DNA from 3 places in the Telluria sp. RB2R28 genome. Region 3 is predicted to be linked to each of the others. Evidence: riboswitches for the same ligand, from Rfam matches in the RefSeq annotation. Region 3 holds a riboswitch; each other region holds the start of a gene.
The links. A riboswitch is a leader RNA that binds a small molecule or an ion and turns the genes downstream of it on or off. The one in region 3 is predicted to bind cobalamin.

Region 1: another riboswitch for cobalamin. It lies ahead of AC56LV_RS00855 (TonB-dependent receptor); the one in region 3 lies ahead of AC56LV_RS15280 (cobaltochelatase subunit CobN).
Region 2: another riboswitch for cobalamin. It lies ahead of AC56LV_RS24310 (TonB-dependent receptor domain-containing protein); the one in region 3 lies ahead of AC56LV_RS15280 (cobaltochelatase subunit CobN).

Annotation. Positions count from the first base shown of each region.
Region 1 is NZ_JCASIK010000001.1:191,615-195,742, forward strand. Features, by position in the region: gene AC56LV_RS00845 (hypothetical protein) at 1-540, shown strand, start outside; gene ylqF (ribosome biogenesis GTPase YlqF) at 837-1,784, shown strand; cobalamin riboswitch at 1,810-2,048, shown strand; gene AC56LV_RS00855 (TonB-dependent receptor) at 2,117-4,075, shown strand.
Region 2 is NZ_JCASIK010000012.1:13,515-17,642, forward strand. Features, by position in the region: gene AC56LV_RS24310 (TonB-dependent receptor domain-containing protein) at 1-1,709, opposite strand, end outside; cobalamin riboswitch at 1,775-2,010, opposite strand; gene AC56LV_RS24315 (histidine phosphatase family protein) at 2,031-2,573, opposite strand; gene AC56LV_RS24320 (adenosylcobinamide-GDP ribazoletransferase) at 2,573-3,355, opposite strand; gene cobT (nicotinate-nucleotide--dimethylbenzimidazole phosphoribosyltransferase) at 3,352-4,128, opposite strand, start outside.
Region 3 is NZ_JCASIK010000003.1:667,089-671,216, forward strand. Features, by position in the region: gene kynA (tryptophan 2,3-dioxygenase) at 1-690, opposite strand, end outside; gene kynU (kynureninase) at 724-1,986, opposite strand; cobalamin riboswitch at 2,096-2,314, shown strand; gene AC56LV_RS15280 (cobaltochelatase subunit CobN) at 2,483-4,128, shown strand, end outside.

The DNA of each region.
Region 1 (4,128 bases), on a different contig from region 3:
TTGTTCGACGTGATTTATTCGCCCGAGTTGCCTGCCGTGTGGGCGGGCGCGCCGCGTGAAGCGATCGGCGCGGACGCGCTCGAGTTCATGCTGCCGCTCGATGTGCGCCTGGCTGGCCGCTACGTGGTCAGTGGCCGCATCGACGATGCGCTGGGCCGCCCGTTCGCGCTGGCGAGCTTCAACGAACTATTGGGGCAGGGCACGCAGTCGGTAGCGTTGCGCGTGCATGGCAAGCTGCTGCACGACACCGATCCTGGGCCGGCGTTGCCACTGGTGCTGCGCGATGTCGAAGGTTATTTGTTGCGCGAGAATGCCGACCCGGACCGGCTGCTCCTAGCGCGCCGCGAGGGACCCGTGCTGGTCAGCCGCACGCTGTCGCTATCGGGTGTGCCCAATAGCGAATGGCAGAGCGAGGAACGCAGCCGCTACCTGGCCGAGTATGCGAAAGACCGCGCGGCGGCGCGCGAGCGCTTGGCGGCGTTCGATCCGGCGGCCACCTTGCCGCCTCTTGCGTGCAGCGGGCCGGGGCTGGTTCAGTAGGGCACCAGCGGCAACTCCACCAGCGCGGACACCGCGATGGCGCAGCACAGCAAGCCCACGCCATACCAGCGTGCCATCGATCGTTTCAGTCTGTCCCGTGCGCGCATATGTCGTCTCCGCTGGCGGCCCGCCACCGTGCGTGGCCAAGGGCCAGTGTGCACGCCGAATATGTCAACAGTGTTGCAACGGCTCAACGTCATGCGCAAGAGAAAGACCGGGTGTGGCGGGTTCACCACGCTCGCGTGCGCCACCAGCGTAAAATAGCACCCTGAACGAAAGATAAAGAAAGCAACAGCATGTCGATACAATGGTTCCCGGGCCACATGAACGCGGCCAAGAAGGAAGCGGCCGAGCAGATGGAGAACATCGATCTGGTGATCGAAGTCCTCGATGCACGCCTGCCCGAGGCGAGCTGCAACCCACTGGTGGACCAGCTGCGCAAGTTCCGCCAGCGTCCCAGTCTCAAGATCCTGAACAAGATCGACCTCGCCGATCCGGTCGCCACCGCTGCCTGGAAAGCCTATTACGATGCGCAGGACGGCGTCACGGCCTACCCGATGACGACCAAGAAGCCGGCCGACGTCGCCCGCATCCCCGATCTGGCCCTGTCGCTGGCGCCGCACCGCGGCGTGCCAACGAAGCCGCTGCGCATCATGATCATGGGCATCCCCAACGTCGGCAAGTCGACGTTGATGAACGCGCTACTGAAAAAACGCGTGGCCAAGGTGGGCGACGAGCCGGCCGTGACCAAGGTCCAGCAGCGCCTGTACCTGAACAAGAACGTGGTCCTGGTCGACACGCCCGGCATGCTGTGGCCAAAGATCGCCATGGCCACCGACGGCCTGATGCTGGCAGCCAGCCACGCCATTGGCACCAACGCGCTGGTCGAAGAAGAAGTGGCCGAATACCTGGGCGAACTGCTGCTGCAGCGCTACCCGCACCTGCTCACCGCGCGCTATGGCCTGAAAACCGAGGGCATGGATGGTGTGGGCGTCATCGAAGGCGTCGCGATGCGCCGGGGCTTCCGTGTGCGCGGCGGCGAGTACGACTACGAAAAGGCAGCGCACTCGCTGCTGCAGGATTACCGCCAGGGCGCCCTGGGCCGCATCAGCCTGGAAACGCCGGATTCGCGCGCGGCCAGCCTGGCCCTGCACGCGGCCGAAGTGGCCGAGAAAGCCCGCCTGGCCGCCGAGAAGCTCGCTGCCAAGCTCGAAGAGCAGTCGCGCGGCAAGCGCGGCAGCTGACCCGACAGGGCGCGTGCCGACACGGTATAATCGCGCCGTTTTGGTGCTCTCGCGCGCATTCCAGCGCGCGAAGTTAAACGGGAAACACGACAGGGCTGCGCCGCGCGCCGTCCTGGAAGTGTGCTGCCCCCGCAACGGTCAACAAGCGCCGCGTCCGCACATCCTGCGCCGCGGCAGACAATCTCGATAACCACTGTCCGCACGACAGGAAGGTGAGGGCGTCCGCTTGCCAGCCCGGATACCGGCCAGGACAGGTGGAAGCGCAAGGCGCTTCCTTCGACGCCAGGCTGCGGGGACGCAGCGGGGCGCCCTTTACCGAGAACACATTCATCATGACTTTTGCAGCTCCCGCGCGCCGCGCGCCCCTCGCCGTGGCGTGCGCCTTCGCCGTGTCCACCTTCGCCACCCTCGCCACCGCGCAGGAAACGCTGGCGCCGGTCGTCGTCACCGCGTCCCGCTTCCCGGCCACCGCCACGCCAATCGGCGCCACCGTGATCACCGCCGAGCAGATCCGCAGCGCCGGCGTGGCCGACGTCAATGCCGCCATTCGCAAGATCGGCGGCGTCTTCGGCCGCCAGAGCCTGGACGGCTCGCCCGACTTCAGCCTGGACCTGCGGGGTTTTGGCACCAACAGCGCGCAGAACGTGGTGGTGATGGTCGACGGCGTGCGCCTGAATGAAAATGAGCTGGCCAGCACGGTGCTCTCGAGCATCCCGGTCGACACGGTCGAGCGCATCGAAATCACCCGTGGCGGCAGCAGCGTGCTGTACGGCGACGGCGCCACCGGCGGCGTGATCCAGATCTTCACCCGCCGTCCGCAAGGCAGCGGCACGCGCGGCACCCTGTTCGTGGAAGGTGGACGCTTCGACGCGCTCGACCTGCGCGCCTCGATCGCGCATGGCGCCGGCCCGTGGTCGTTCGACGCCGCCGTGGCCGACCGCCGCACCGACAACTACCGCGACAATAACAAGTACGAGCAGACGAGCTTCAGCGGCGGCGTGCAATATGCGTACGCCGCGAATGGTCGCGCTGGCCTGCGTTTCGAGAGCTCGCGCTCGAACTCGCGCCTGCCGGGTTCGCTGACCGACGCGCAGTTCCAGTCGATCCCGACCCAGAGCAATACGCCGGATGACTTCGGCTCCCTCGACACCGACCGTGTCAGCGCCTTCGTCGAACATCGCATTGGCGCCATCGAACTGGCGGCCGAGCTGTCGCACCGCGAGCGCGATGTTGGCTCGACGTATGTGTTCTCGGGCTTCCCATCGGCCTCGCGCTACCAGTCCGAGCAGACCCAGTTCTCGCCACGTCTGCGCCACACCGCCACGCTTGGCGACAAGCGCAATGAATTCGTCACCGGCATCGACCTGACCCGCTGGGATCGCCAAGTGACGTCGAGCTTCTCGGCCGGCGACGCGAAACAGGATTCCAAGGCGATCTATGTGCGCGACGAACTGACCTGGAACGCGCCGCACAATGCGCGCCTGGCCGTCGGCGCGCGCCATGAACGTTTCGACAAGGACTACGCCGACCCGCTCGCTTTCACCGCCCCGGAAGACACCGGGCAGTCGGTCAATGCGTTCACGGTCGAAGGCAGCGTCGACGTCGCGCGTGAAGTGACCATGTTCGCCAAGGCCGGCCGCAGCTACCGCATCGCCAATATCGACGAAAACTCGTACCGCGCCACAACGGATGTGCTGGCACCGCAAACCTCGCGCGACCTGGAGCTCGGCGTCGCCTTCGGCAACGATGCGCGCAAGGCCACGGCTCGCGTATTCCGGCACCGCCTGACGAACGAAATCTTCTTCGACCCGACGCTGGCGGGCGGCTTTGGCATCAACACCAACCTTGATCCCACCCGGCGCCAGGGTGTCGAAGTCGAAGGGCAGGCGCTGCTGGCGAACAACCTACGCCTGACGGGTGCCTGGCAATACGTGCAATCCGAGTTCCGCGATGGTCCGAACGCCGGCCGCGAGATGGTGCTGGTGCCCAAGCACGTCGTGACGACGCGCCTGGCCTGGACTCCAGGCAATGGCCAGACCGCCGATGTCGGCGCGCAGTGGGTGGCCAGCCAGCGTTTCGGCGACGACTTTGCCAACAGCTGCGACGCCCGCCTGCCGTCGTACACCACGGTCGACGCCCGCTATGCGCGCCGCTTTGGCCCATGGGAAGCGTCGGTGTCGGGCCTGAACCTGCTTGATCGTCAGCACTACAGCTATGCGTTCAGCTGCCGCGCCGGGATTTACCCGAGCGATGGCCGCCAGCTGAAGGTGTCGCTGCGCTACGACTTCTGATCCATGTTCTGCCGGGCGCGGACGGCTGATGTATTTGCATGCATGTTTCAGCG
Region 2 (4,128 bases), on a different contig from region 3:
AACTGATACGTGGTGTACAGGTTCAGCAAGCCGTAGCCACCCAGGCGGCTGGTATTGGGCGCGTTGTCGAAACGGTCACCCGACACGGTCAGCTCGGCGCCGCTCTTTAACTGGCCCATCACGTAGTCGGCCGCGAAGTTGGCGTGCTTCTTCGCGCGGCGCGCCAGCTGGCGGCCGGTGGTGTCGTCACGCGGATCCTGCCAATCGAGGCTGGCGCGCAGGTTCACGTCCATCAGGCGCGTGCTGCCGGCCAGCGAGAAGCCTTCGAGCGTGGCTTCGTTGACGTTGTAGGCGCAGCTGCGGTTGATACCGTCCGGGCATGGCGTGCTGGATACGATCATGTCGGTCAGGCGATTGTGGAAGTACGTGGCGTCGAGGTTGTAGCCGTTGCCGTCGTAGCGCAGGCCCACTTCACGGTTGCGGCCTTTTTCCGGCTTGTTCGTCTCCAGGCCGTAGTTCGGGAAGTACAACTCATTGAAAGTCGGGGCGCGGAAGCTCGTGCCGATGCTGGCGGTGGCGCGCAGACCGTTGCCGAACTCGTAGCCGTAGCCGGCGGCGCCGGTATTCTGGCTGCCGTAGACCGAGCGGTCCTGGCGCGCGCTGACATCGAACAGATGATTGGCGCGCTTGGCCGAATACGCCGCTGCATATGAATTGGTGATGCGCGTCTTGCGCATCGACGCGACCTCTTCTTTGCGGTGGTTGAACAGCAGCTGCAGCGTGTCCTGGCCAATGGCGACGTTGTTCTGCCAAGAGAATTCGTTCTGCTCGGTGTCGGCCTGGCTGGCGCCGCTGGCCGTGGCGTTGCTGAAGCTGCCCGACTTGTCTTCCGAACGCGCGTACTGCACGGTGCTACGCCAGTTCGGCAGGATCTGGTTGGTCATGAAGACGGCGGCGGTATTGAGGTCCGTGTCGCTGTGCACATCGTAGCTGCCGGAACCACTGGCATCGTACTGGCTGTACGTGCGGCTGGCCAGGAACTGGGCGCCGATCTCGTGACCCGGCGCGAGCGCCATCGACACACGACCATTGGCGTTGCGGCGACGATAGCCGTCTTCGTCGGCGTTGTAGCCCGACGCACCCGGCCGCGTGGACGAGAAGCCATCCGACTCTTCGTAGCCGGCGCCGAAGGCATAGCTGATGGCATTCGGGCCACCGCTGCTGCCGAAGATGCCTGCATCGCCCTGCAGCGTCGCGTTGCTGCCGGCGCCGAGCGAAGCGGTGACGACAGGTGCGCCTTCGCCCTTGCGGGTGAATATCTGGATCACGCCGCCGATGGCGTCGGCGCCGTACAACGTGCTCAGTGGCCCGTAGACGATTTCGATGCGGTCGATGGCGCCCAGCGGGATGGCATTCCAGCTGGCAGTGCCGGTAGTGCCGGAGGCGATGCGCACGCCGTCGAGCAGCACGACGATCTGGTTGGCGTTCGCGCCGCGCACGTAGACGCTGGTGGCCGTGCCGGCCGGGCCGTTGCGGGCGATCTCGATGCCGCGCTGGCGCTGCAGGATGTCGGCCACCGAGCCGGCGCCCGAGCGCGCGATTTCTTCGGCGTTGATGACGGTGGTGTCGGCGATCAGGTCTGCAGCGGGTTGCGGCGTGCGGGTGGCGGTGACGACGACGGTGTCAGCGACTTCGGCGATGGCGGTGGACGAGATGAGGGCGAGTGCGAGCGACACGGCGGCCGCTTGCCGGCTTACTGGAAAATTCATGAGTGGTTCTTATCAAAGGCATCCCGCCGACGTCCCCGTGGGCTGGATTCAAAGGATCGCGCTGTGCGCGTATCCACCTTTTGGCCGGTATCCGGGCTGACAAGTATGGCCGTCCGACCTTCCCATGCTCAGAAAAGCACAGTGGTATGAGGGGGCGGTTTGCCGCAGGGCCCGATGAAAGGCTGCAGCACTTGCTTACCGTTGCGGGGGCAGCACGCGTTGGCCCTGTGAAGGGCTTCGTGTTTCCCGTTTAACTGCGCCTGCGAACGCAGGTGCGAGCACCAAAACGCGCTCATTATAAGGTGGTTGAACCGGGCATTGTCATATTTCCAGCACCATGACTTCGCCATAGCCGATCTGGTGTGGTGTCGATGCCGCACGCAGCGCAGCATCCTCCAATGTACCGCCGCCGGACATGGCGTGCAGCAGGCGCATGGTGCCGGCGTGGCAGATCACGAGTGCTGCGGCGCACCCTGCGCGCTGGATGTCGGCCCGAAACGCGGCCACGCGCACGGCCACCTGCAGGACGTTTTCGCCGCCGCCGGGGCGGTAGTGGAGCAGGTCGGCGTTCCAGGCATCGATCTCGTCCCGGGCGATAGTGTCCCAGTGGCGCAGCTCCCAGGCGCCAAAGTCCATCTCGGCCAGGCGTGCGTCGAACGTGGGCGCGGTTGACAGCTGCTGCGCCAATACGGCGCTGCGTTGCAAAGGGCTGGCGTAGACCGGCATGGTGCCGGGCAGGCCTTGATTGGTCAGCGCCGCCAGCACGCGTGCGGTGTCTGTTGCTTGCGCTGGCAGGTCGGTGCGGCCGTAGCAGTGCCCGGCCGGCACGCCCGGTTTCGGGTGGCGTACGAGGTACAGGCGCATCAGGCCAGCGCGCCGCGCCCGAGCGTGGCCAGTACCGCGATATAGATGGCGACTTCGGCCAACTGCTGCACGGCGCCCAGGCAGTCGCCCGTATAGCCCTGCAGCCGGCGCGTGAATGTGCGGGCTAGCCAGCGCGTGGCCAGCAAGGCCGCGAACAGCGCCGCGCCAATCGCCGCCAGGTCGAGCAGGCCGACGGCGAGCAGCACGATCGCTGGCATCAGCACCGTGAGCGTTGCGATCCCGAATTCGTTGCTGCTCATGCGCACGGCCAGCGGCTTGGCCTTGCCTTCCGCGCGAGCATATTCCATCTGCCAGATCAGGGACGTGGCGGCCAGGCGCGAAAGCGGGTGGGCCAGCAGCAGGGCGCCGACAGCAGTCAAGGGCGGCAGCGTGGCGAGTGCGGCCAGCTTCGCGCCCAGCATGCAGACGATACCGATCGCGCCATACGCACCGACGCGCGAATCCTTCATGATCTCGAGAGCGCGCTCCTTCGTCATGCCGCCGCCCAGACCATCGCAGGTATCGGCAAAGCCGTCTTCGTGGAAAGCGCCGGTGAGGTAGATCGTCGCGGCCGTGGAAAGGACGGCGGCCACTGGCGCTGGCAGCCAGTGCGCGGCGATGACGTAGACGGCCGCGCCGATCGCGCCCACCACGACGCCGACCAGCGGGAAGTAGCGCGACGCGTGATTGAGCCAGGCCGGCTCGAAGCCGACCCAGTGCGGGATCGGGATCCGCGTGAAAAACTGCAGCGCAATGAAGAACAGGCGCAGTTGATGGATCATCCCGCGTGCTCGCCGAGTTGTCCCGAGACCTGGGCCGATGCGAAGGTCGCCATCTCGCTCAGGAAGTTGGCCGCCGCGTGCAGCAAGGGCAGAGCGAGTGCGCTGCCGGTGCCTTCACCCAGGCGCAGGCCCAGGTCGAGCAGCGGGCTGGCCCCGAGCTGATCGAGCAGCAGGGCGTGGCCATGCTCGCCCGAGCAGTGCGCGAACACGCAGTAGTCGAGGATCGCCGGTTGCAGGCGCGCGGCGACCAGCAGCGCGCTGGTGACAATGAAGCCGTCGATCAGCAGCACCTTGCGCAGGCTGGCTGCCTGCAGCATGGCGCCGGCCATCATCGCGATTTCGAAGCCGCCGAAGGTGGCGAGGACGTCGAGCGGTTCGCGCACGCTGGCGTGATGCGCGACGGCAGCAGCAACCACGCGTTCTTTATGGCTGATGCCATCAGGCGTCAGGCCGGTGCCGGCGCCGACGCAGGCAGCCGCCGGCTGGCCGGTCAGCTTGTGCATCAGGGCTGCCGCGGCGGTCGTGTTCCCGATGCCCATTTCGCCGAAGCCCACGACATTGCCGGGCAGGTCGCGCGCCAGGGCCATGCCATGTTCGAGGGCGGTGGCGCAGTCCTGCGCCGACATCGCCGGTGCGATGGCGAAGTTGTTCGTGCCGTTGGCGACTTTACGGTCGAGCAGACCAGCGCGCACGCCGAAGTCGTGATTCACGCCGGCGTCGATCACGCGCAGCGCGCAGCCATTCTGGCGCGCGAACACATTGATGGCCGCGCC
Region 3 (4,128 bases):
CCAGTATTGGTCAGTGTCGCGATACACCACCATCCACGCCGCCTTCACCGACGGATCCGACCGCGTCGCCTGATGCCACGGCCCGGCAAGCCGCGCCGCATCCACGGCCAATCCACTGCGCGCCATCACCATGATCGCTTCGTCATACAGCGACGGTTTATCGAGCACGCCCTGCAGCGCCGCATGCGCGTCAGGCTTGTGCTGATGCACCTGCAAATGCGTGACGTTCTTGTTCCCCAGGATGAATTCGATCTCGCGATACTGGTGCGACTGGAACCCCGACGACGCGCCCAGGTACGGGCGGATCGCCGTGTACTCGGGCGGCGTCATCGTCGCCAGCACATCCCATGCATGCACGAGCTGGTTCATGATTGCGGCCACGCGCGCCAGCATCTTCATCGCCGCCGGCAGCTGGCCCCGCGCGATGTTGTCGCGCGCGCCGTGAAGCTCGTGCAGCATCAGCTTCATCCACAGTTCGCTGGTCTGGTGCTGGACGATGAACAGCAGCTCGTTGTGCTCGGGCGACAGCGGGTGCTGGGCGTTGAGGATCGTGTCGAGCGACAGGTAGTCGCCGTAGCTCATGTCCTTGCTGAAATCGAGCTTGGCGCCGTGGTAGCCGGGCTGCGCGACAGGGCAGCCACTCACATCGGCATTACTGGCGGACGAATCAGGGTCAACAGGGCAGGGCATCGTGTCCTCTCTTGAGAATCGCTCGAAAATCGCTCAGGTCACCGCAGTACGCTTGGCATCGACCTGATAGTCGCTGCGGTCCAGAATATCCTTGAGTACCATCACTGCCTGCCACACATCGTCATACCCCGTGTACAGCGGCGTGAAGCCAAAGCGCATCACCTGCGGCTCGCGGTAGTCGCCGATCACGCCGCGCGCGATCAGGGCCTGCATCACCGCGTAGCCATGCGGATGCGTGACGCTCACCTGGCTGCCACGGTCCGCATGATTGCGCGGCGTGATCAGCTCCAGCGGGTGCGCGGCGCATTCCTGTTCGAGCAGCGTCAGGAACAGGTCTGACAAGGCGAGAGACTTCTTGCGCAGCGCCGCCATCGTCACGTCCTGAAACACGGCCAGTCCGCATTCGATCAGCGCCAGCGCCACCACCGGTTGCGTGCCACACATCGCGCGCTTGATGCCGGCCACCGGCGCGAACGCCGGCTGCATCGCGAACGGCTGGCGGTGTGCCCACCAGCCGGTGAGCGGCTGCGTGAACTGCGCGTGGTGGCGCTGCGGCACCCAGATGAAGGCGGGCGCGCCCGGCCCGCCGTTGAGGAATTTGTAGGTGCAGCCCACCGCGAAGTCGGCCTGCGCGCCATTCAGGTCGACCTCGACGGCGCCGGCCGAATGGGCCAGGTCCCAGATCGCGAGCGCGCCAGCGGCGTGGATCTGCGCCGTGATCGTTTTCATGTCGAGCATGCGGCCGGTTCGGTAGTTCACGTGCGTGAGCATCACCACCGCTACCTGGGCGCCGGCGTCGCCTTCGAGAGCGGCCGGCAGGTCGGCCCAGCTGTCGAGCAGGCGCAGCTCGTAGCCGCGCTCGAGCCAGCCGATCAGGCCTTCGGCCATGTAGATATCGCTCGGGAAGTTGTCGCGCTCGGTGAGGATGATGCGGCGGGCCGCGTGCGCCGGTGCGTCGGCCTGCATCTTGAGCGCCGCAGCCAGCGCCTTGAACAGGTTCACCGAGGTCGAATCGGTGACCACCACTTCATCGGCCGCGGCGCCGATCAGCGGCGCGATCAGGGTGCCCAGGCGCTGCGGCAGGTCGTACCAGCCGGCCGTGTTCCAGCTGCGGATCAGGTCATTGCCCCATTCGGCGGCGATCACGTCCTGCGCGCGTTGCAGGGCCGCGCGGGGGCGGGCGCCGAGCGAATTGCCATCGAGGTAAATCACGCCGTCCGGCAGCGCAAAGGCATTGCGCTGGGGAGCCAGCGGGTCGGCCGCGTCGAGGGCCAGGCAGTCTTGTCGTGTGATCATGTGAACGGTCGCGAAGAAGTAGTGGGTGCCGGCCTGGCCGGACGATACCGCCATTCTAGGCTAGAGGCCAAAGAATGCGGTGACAGTGGCGCACCCTGGCTGTAGAATCGCGCCCAATCAAGTGAATGGTGCCGTCCTGCTCGTCTGCAGGAAGGTGAAACGGGAAGCCGGTGACGTGTGCGAATCCATCGCACGCCAGTCCGGCGCAGCCCCCGCTGCTGTATGCCTGACGACCCTCGTCGAACGCCACTGTGCCCCGTGCACGGGAAGGCAGGACCCGGGAAGGATGACGGCAAGCCAGAAGACCGGCCTTCACGATGCATTGCGTACGTCCCGGGGTGTGGGCGTGCCGGTTGGTAGTTCGTCGTTCCTTCTGTGTTGCCACTGTGGTCGCGTCAGCATGCGTGCGCATGGCCTGTCACGTTCAGCGTGGAAGGAAGACGTCTGCCCGTTGTCATGCGCGCTGATGGCGCGCAGCTGAAAGGTCGACGTTCACATGAACACTGCTTCGCTCCCCCGCGCCTGTACTGCGCTGGTGCTTTTGCTCGCGTCCCTGCTTGCCTGTGCCCACAGCCACGCCGCCACCATGTTCGCCGTGGTCACGGAGCGCGCCGCGCCGGGCGCGATCGAAGCCGCGCACCGCCACCTGGCCAGCCACCCGCGCGACCGGATTCAGTTGCGCACGCCGGCCCAGCTGATGGCCGCCAGTGAACGCGAGGTGGGCCAGTGGATCGCGAGCGCCGACACGGTGCTGGCGGTGTCGCTGTTTGGCGATCCGGCGCGCCGCATGAAGGATGCGCTGGCGCGCCACGCGAAGCCAGGCACCGCGGTGCTGGCGTTCAATGGCGAAGCAAGCCTGAACCTGATGACGCGCGCCGCGCACGGCAGCCTGGCCGGCTTCGCCCCCGAGCTGCTGCGCGAACTGGCAGCCGAAGCACCGGCGCCCGCCGCGCTGCAGGCGGCAGAGGCGAATCCCGCCGCCCGCCACTGGCTCGCGGCGCGGCGCGTCTGGCAAGCGGGCGGCGTGGGCAACACCACGGCCCTCATCGCCCACCTGCTGCATCCATCGACAGCGCTCGGCCCTCCGCTGCCCGAGCCGACCCTGCGCCTGCGCGTCGGCCAGAACGAGCTGCAGGATGCCGCCGCCTGGGGCAACGCCGCCAAGCTGGGTCTGAAGGACCGTCCGACCGTCGTCGTGCTCGACCTGGCGAACATGGATGGCATGGTGCCGGCCGCGCTGTGCCGCCGCATCGAAGAACAAGGGCAGGCCTGCGTCCAGCTGCTCACGCGCTGGGGCGGCGCTTCGCGCGAAGCGCTGGTGCGCCTGCCCGAGCTGATCGCGCCGGCGAAGCCCGCGGCGCTGGTGGTGCTGCAGGACTTCGTCGTCGGCGCCGCCGAAGGCCGCGAAGTCGTCAGCGAAGCCTTCAAACGCCTCGATATCCCCGTGTTCAAGGCGATCCGCCTGTCGGACCGCACCGCGATCGGGTGGCAGCTCTCGCCCGATGGCCTGCCGCCGGATTCGGTCCAGTACCGCGTCGCGCTGCCCGAACTGCAGGGCATCGGCCAGCCGATGGTGGTGGCGGCGCTGGGCCAGTCGCAACGCGACCGCCTGACCGGCATCGAGAACCGCCCGCCGGTGCTGCTGCCAGCCGAAGTCGATCGCTTGACGGCGCGCGTGAGCCGCTGGCTGGCGCTGCGTGCCAAGCGCAATGCCGACAAGCGCGTCGCGATGGTCTATTACAACCACCCGCCGGGCCGCCAGAACATCGGGGCCGACAACCTGAACGTGCCGGCGTCGCTGTTCGACATGCTGCATGCGCTCAAGGCGGCCGGCTACACGGTCGGCGATCTGCCGGCCACGCCCGAAGCGCTGCTCGACATGATCATGGCGCACGGCGTGAACCTGCCCGAAGACCGCGCCGCGCTGCGCGAAATGAGCGCCACCGTCAACAGCGTCAGCGCCCCCGACTACGCGCGCTGGTTCGCGACTTTGCCACCGCGCGTGCAGGGAGAGATGATGGACGGCATGCTGGGCCGCCTGCATGCCGACGTGCTGGTCGCCGAAGCACAGGGCGAGCGCGCGCCGGGCCGCAAGCAGGCCGAGACAATCATCAAGGAATTGCTGCACCTGGTCGAGGGTGT